Regions from separate parts of the Micromonospora sp. NPDC047793 genome, predicted to be linked through region 1. Evidence: riboswitches for the same ligand, from Rfam matches in the RefSeq annotation. Region 1 holds a riboswitch; the other holds the start of a gene.
The links. A riboswitch is a leader RNA that binds a small molecule or an ion and turns the genes downstream of it on or off. The one in region 1 is predicted to bind thiamine pyrophosphate.
Positions count from the first base shown of each region.

Region 1 (3,202 bases):
CGCCGTTGACCGCCACCGCGACGCCGCGCGGCTGCGGGGTCACGTCGCGGACCAGTTCGGCGACCGTGACCTCGTCCGACACATGGCGTCCGACACCGTTCACCGTCAACTCCATCAGGCATCCTCCGTTCACTGCGCAGGTCGGGTGGCGTCGCCGGACGCGCCGAGGCCGTCCCCCGGTCCGACGTGGGCAGCGGACGTGCCGAAGCCCTCGCCCGGTCCGGCGTCGGCGACGAACGCGCCGAACCGGTCACCCGGCCCGACGTCGGCGGCGAAGCGCTCGGGGCGGAACGGGCTGCCGATGGTGTCGGCGGTCGCCCCGGTCACCAGGTCGGTGATCAGGTCGGCGGTCACCGGGGTGAGCACGATGCCGTGCCGGTGGTGACCGGTGGCGACCAGCACGTCCGGCCGGCCCGGCAACGGACCCAGGATCGGGGCGTTGTCCGGGGTGCCGGGGCGCAGCCCGGCGATCGCCTCCACCAGGTCGTACTCGGCCAGTTCCGGCAACAGATCGGTCGCGGCACGCAGCAGTCGCAGCACCGCGCCGGCACCGACCGCCAGATCGGAGCGCTCCTCGACGGTCGCCCCGACGACCACCTCACCGTCGTCGCGGGGCACCAGATAGACGTGCTCGCCGTCGGCGTACCCCCGGATGACGTGCCGGAAGCCCGGCGGGCCGCCGTCGGGCGCGCGCAGCCGCAGCACCTGGCCCTTCACCGGGCGGACCGGCAACCCGGTGAGGGCGGCCGCGCCGCAGCCGGCGGCGATCACGGTCACCCGGGCGCGGACGTCGGCCGGTGTCCGCACCGGCTCCGGGACCACCGTCGCACCGGCCCGCTCGGCGGCGAGTCGCAGTGCCGGCACCAGTCGGCGCGGGTCGACCTGGTGGTCGGTGGCGGCGAGCGCCCCACCACGGACCCGGACCGCCAGCGCCGGCTCGCGGTCGCGCAGCTGCGAGGGGCGCAGCGGCGTCACCGGCAACCCCAGTCCCTGCTGGTACGCCCAGAGGCGACGCGCCTCGGCGAGGTCGTCGGCGGTGAGCCCGACCATCAGCGTGCCCTCGGTGCGGTAGCCGATGTCGGCGCCGGTCGCCTCGGTCAGCTCGGCGGCGAACGCCGGCCAGCGGGCGGCCGACTCGGTGAGCAGGGCGGTCAGTTCCTGCTCGCCGAAGTACGCCTCGGCCACCGGCGCGAGCATCCCGGCGGCGACGTGCGAGGCACCCGAGCCGGGCGCGGGATCGTGCACCACCACCCGCAACCCGCGCGCCGCACAGCGCCAGGCGATCGCCAGACCGATCGGCCCCCCACCCACGACAGCTACGTCGGGTGTAAGGAAGGGCCCCCTACTAACGCCTGCGGTAGAGGAAGGGTCCCCTGCTAACACGTCAACGCTCCGATCAGCTCCGCCGCGACGCGAGCCGGATCGGCGGCGGCCGAGAGCACACCGACCACCGCCACCCCGTACGCCCCGGCGGCGCGCAGCGCGGGCACGTCCGCCAGCCTCACCCCGCCGATGGCGTACACCGGCACGGTGACCGCCTCGGCCACCGCCCTCAGCCCGGAGACGCCGATCGCCGGCGGCAAACCGTCCTTGGTGGTGGTGGCCCGGCACGGACCGACGCCCAGATAGCTCGCGCCGGCACCGACCGCCTCGGTGGCCGAGGCCGGTTCGCGGGCGGTGGCCCCCAGCACGGCGGCCGGGCCGAGCACCTGCCGGGCCGCCGCGACCGGCAGGTCGTCCGCGCCGACGTGACCACCGGCCGCGCCGGTGGCCAACGCCACATGCAGCCGGTCGTTGACCAGGCAGTCGACCGCGTACGGCGCGCAGAGGGCGAGGACCCGTCGGGTCAGGTCGTACGCCTCGCGGTCGGTCGCGGAGTCCTCGACCCGGACCTGCACCAGGAGTTCGGTACGGGCCACCGGCAGTACGGCCCGGAGCACGGCGAGCGGATCCCGCCCGGGCCGGGTGTCGGTGATCAGATGCAGTCGTCCCAGGGACGGCACGGCAACTCTCCTCCCTGCGCCGGCATTACCCGGATCAGGTTCGACGGTCGGGGGCTCACAGCCCCCCTCTCAGCCCGGTCGACCGGGCTCCCGTGGGTCACTTGCGTGGCCACCGTACGACAGATCCGCTGACCTGCCAAGGTGCGTCCCGCCAGGGGGGCCTGCTCCGCCGCCGGCGTTAGGAGGGGTCCCTTCCTCTACCGCAGGCGTTAGCAGGGGACCCCGCCTTGCACAGGGGGAATGCGTGCTTCACACATAAAAACGGTAATTACAGCCCACCGATACCGAAACGTTACCCATCGAAACCTTGCCATGGATCGATTCAGCGGAATTAATTTGTTCAGCGATTCGACATAATGCCGCAACGGAAGCCCTGGCACGGCACTCCGGCTGCGGCTCCATCAGGGACGGTCTTCGGCGAGCCGGCCCCCGCGACCCCTGTCCGGCAAGGATCAAGGAGACCGGAGTGTTCCGACCACGCCGTATGCGCGTGCCCATGACCGCCACCCTTCTCACCCTCGGACTGGCCGCGACCACGCTCGCCGGCGCACCCGCCGCCCAGGCCGCCCCCGTTCCGGTAGCCCAGGCGCCGGCCCCGCAGGCCGAGGCCGACCCGTTCTCGGTGCTGGTCTTCTCCAAGACCGCCGGCTTCCGGCACGGTTCGATCCCGAGCGGCATCGCCGCCATCCAGCAGCTCGGCGCGGAACACGGGTTCACCGTGGACGCCACCGAGGACAGCACCGCCTTCACCGACCAGAACCTCGCCGGATACCAGGCGGTGATCTGGCTCTCCACCACCGGTGACGTGCTCAACGCCGACCAGCAGGCGGCGTTCGAGCGCTACATCCGGGCCGGTGGCGGGTACGCCGGCGTCCACGCCGCCTCCGACACCGAGTACGACTGGGAGTGGTACGGCGGCCTGGTCGGGGCGTACTTCAACAGCCACCCGGCCAACCAGCAGGCCACGGTCAAGGTGGAGGACCCGGCGCACCCGTCCACCGCGGACCTGCCGGACCGTTGGTCCCGGTTCGACGAGTGGTACAACTACCGCACCAACCCGCGCGGCAAGGTGCACGTGCTGGCCACGCTGGACGAGACCAGCTACTCCCCCGGCTCCGGCGCGATGGGTCACGACCACCCGATCGCCTGGTGCCAGGACTACGACGGCGGCCGGGCCTGGTACACCGGTGGCGGCCACA
Region 1 is NZ_JBEYSG010000001.1:506,119-509,320, reverse strand. It holds gene thiS (sulfur carrier protein ThiS) at 1-115, opposite strand, end outside; gene thiO (glycine oxidase ThiO) at 130-1,383, opposite strand; gene ABZ738_RS02370 (thiamine phosphate synthase) at 1,377-2,003, opposite strand; TPP riboswitch at 1,998-2,106, opposite strand; gene ABZ738_RS02365 (ThuA domain-containing protein) at 2,500-3,202, shown strand, end outside.

Region 2 (3,202 bases), on a different contig from region 1:
GGGCACCCAGACGCCGTCGGCGGCGAGGGCGTCGCCGTGGGCGGCGAACACGGCCTCCGGCGGGCCGTCGACGCGGACGCCGCCACCGGCGTCGAGCACCACCACCCGGTCGACCAGCGGCAGGGCGTCGGCCACCCGGTGCTCGACCAGGATCAGGGTGGTGTCGCCGTCGACCGCGCGGCCCACGGCGGCACGGACCAGGTCGGCCCCGGCCGGGTCGAGGTTGGCGGTGGGTTCGTCGAGCAGCAGCAGGTGGGGACGGAGCGCGAGCACGCCGGCCAGGGCGAGCCGCTGCTGTTCGCCGCCGGAGAGCGCGGCGGTGGGGCGGTCGCGGGGGTACGGGAAGCCGACCCGGCGCAGCGCCTCGTCCACCCGGGGCCAGATCTGCGTGGCGGGTACGCCCCGGTTCTCCAGCCCGAACGCCACGTCGTCGCCGCTGCGGGCCATGACGAGCTGGGACTGCGGATCCTGGAAGACGATGCCGACCCGTTCGCGGGTATCGGCGGGCGGCCGGCCGTCGATCTCGATGCTGCCCTCCCGCTCGCCGGAGTCCTCCGGCAGCAGCCCGGCCAGCGCGGCGAGCAGGGTGCTCTTGCCGGCGCCGGAGGGCCCGAGCAGCAGCAGCCGCTCGCCTCGGCGTACCCGCAGGTCCACGCCGCGCACCGCCCAGGCGTGCCGCCCGGCGTGGCGCCAGCCGAAGCCGCGCAGCCGCACCTCACCCATCCGCCACCCCCGCTTTCGTCCCCGACCCGCCGGTGGCCCGGTGGAGCCGGTCGGACCGGCTCCACCGGGCGTGGTCAGACCAGGTTCCGCTCGCGACCGGCGGGGAAGCGGTCCAGGACGCCGGTGCCGGCGAGCGCCTTGGTGAGCGCGTAGCCGCCGGCACCGGCGATCACGGTGGCGCTGAGCACGGTGAGCAGCGCGTACGGGATGCGGTAGGTGCCCAGCTCGTACGCGGCGTTCCAGGTGAAGAAGTCGAACAGGGCGGCGCCGAGGCCGGTCATCGCGCCGGCGAGCAGCGCCGTCGGCAGCCGGAACGAGCGGTACCGGAAGGCGGCGAAGGCCATCTCCGCCCCGAGGCCCTGGATCAGGCCCTGGACGATGGTGACACCGCCCCACTCGGAGCCCAGCAACGCGGAGACCGTCGCCGCGACCGCCTCGCAGAACAGCGCGGCACCCGGCTTGCGGATCACCAGCCCGCCGAGCACCGCCGGGACCAGCCAGACGCCGTACATGACGGCCTGGCTGGCCGGGAAGAAGGCGAAGGCCGGGTCGACCGCCCGCCAGAGCAGGCCCCAGGCCCAGAAGATGACACCGAAGCCGACGGCGATCACCGCGGCCACGACGATGTCGACGGTGCGCCACCGGGTGGTGGTCGGTTGGCTCATGAGTGCTCCCAGTCCAGTGTCGAACCAGGCAAGACGCACGCCGCGTCCGGCGTGGCCGGGCGTGGCGGGCTGGAGGTGGACCGAACTCCCTGCGCTGGCATTACCCAGATCAGGTACGGAGGGTCTGCGGGCGGACCCGCACTCTCAGCGCTGTGCGCTCCCCTGTCGGAGGTGGTGTTGTCCCGCCGACGCTAACACCTTCGAAGATCGACGGACAATGTGATCTACGCAGGTCATGCCGGTTGCCGACGACCGTTGGTTCCGGAGGCGCCCACCGGGCGGGGGAACCCGCCCGGTTTCGTGACATCCATCGACGTCATCGGCTCCGGACGGTAATCTCAGGCCGCCGATCCACGAGGGCCGAGAGGCGGCAGGGTGAGCACAGACACGGACCATGCCGTGCCGGCCGGTGAACCGGAGGGTCGTCCGACGGGCGTGGCCACCGAGGAACGTCCGGCCGGGCCGGGCGGCGGCGAGCCGCCCCGACGTTGGCTCGGCGACCGGATCGGTTCGGTGGAGATCCTGGCGGCGCTGCTGGTCCTGCTGATCATCTTTCGTGATCCGTTGGCCGGGGCGCTCGACGATCCCCGCATCCAGACGTGGACCACCGTGTTCGTCTCGATCATGGTGCAGGCGGTGCCGTTCCTGGTCTTCGGCATCCTCCTCTCCGCCGTGATCGCCGTCTTCGTACCCCGGTCGTTCTGGGCCAGGGCGTTGCCCCGGCACCCGGCGCTCGCGGTGCCGGCGGCCAGCGCGGCCGGTGTGGTGCTGCCGGGCTGCGAGTGCGGGTCGGTGCCGATCGCGGGCTCGCTGATCCGCCGGGGCGTCACGCCGGCGGCGGCCCTGGCCTTCCTGCTGGCCGCCCCGGCGGTCAACCCGATCGTGCTCGTCGCCACGGCGGTCGCCTTCCCCAACAATCCGGAGATGGTCCTCGCCCGGGGGGTCGCCAGCCTGATCGTGGCAATGATCATGGGGTGGCTCTGGCTGCGGCTCGGTCGCACCGAGTGGATCAAGATGCCGCGTCGCCCGGAGCTGGACGATCCCCGGCGGAGCCGGGCCTTCTGGGCCGCCGTCCGGCACGACGTCACCCACGCCGGTGGCTTTCTGGTGCTCGGCGCGATGGCCGCCGCCAGCATCAACGTGCTGGTGCCGGAACGCTGGCTCCAGACCCTGGCGGACAACGCCTGGCTGTCGATCCTGGCGCTGGCGCTGCTGGCCGTCCTGCTCTCGCTCTGTTCCGAGGCGGACGCCTTCGTCGCGGCCTCGCTGTCGCAGTTCTCCCTCACGTCCCGACTGGTCTTCCTGGTGGTGGGGCCGATGGTCGACCTCAAGCTGATCTCGATGCAGGCCGGTGTCTTCGGCCGGCGGTTCGCCTTCCGGTTCGCGCCGGCCACGTTCGCGGTCGCCCTGCTGATGGCCACCGGAGTCGGGATGGTGCTGCTGTGAATCGACAGGCGCAAGCGGTGATCCTGCTGCTACTCGGCGGGGCGGTGATCCGGGCCAGCGTCACCGACCTCTATCTGCGGTACGTCAAGGAGGGCCTGCGCCCGTTCCTGATCGCCGCCGGTCTGCTGCTCGTGGTCGCCGCGGTGATGACCCTCTGGCACGAACTGCGTCCCTCCGCGCCCCGCGCGACGGCCCCGACCGGCGGCGGGTCCACCGGCCCGGTGGGCGGTCCCGCCCCGGTGGCGACGGGCCAGACCGACGAGCACGACGACCACGGCCACCACGAGCCCCGGATCGGCTGGCTGCTCATCCTGCCCGTGCTCGGGCTGCTGCTGGTCGCCCCGCCGGCCCTCGGGTCGTACGCGGCG
Region 2 is NZ_JBEYSG010000024.1:71,014-74,215, forward strand. It holds gene ABZ738_RS29980 (ABC transporter ATP-binding protein) at 1-723, opposite strand, end outside; gene ABZ738_RS29985 (ECF transporter S component) at 798-1,388, opposite strand; TPP riboswitch at 1,457-1,562, opposite strand; gene ABZ738_RS29990 (permease) at 1,893-2,834, shown strand; gene ABZ738_RS29995 (TIGR03943 family protein) at 2,831-3,202, shown strand, end outside.
Region 2: it holds a riboswitch for thiamine pyrophosphate, as region 1 does, so the genes downstream of both, ABZ738_RS29985 (ECF transporter S component) here and ABZ738_RS02370 (thiamine phosphate synthase) in region 1, are expected to answer to the same signal.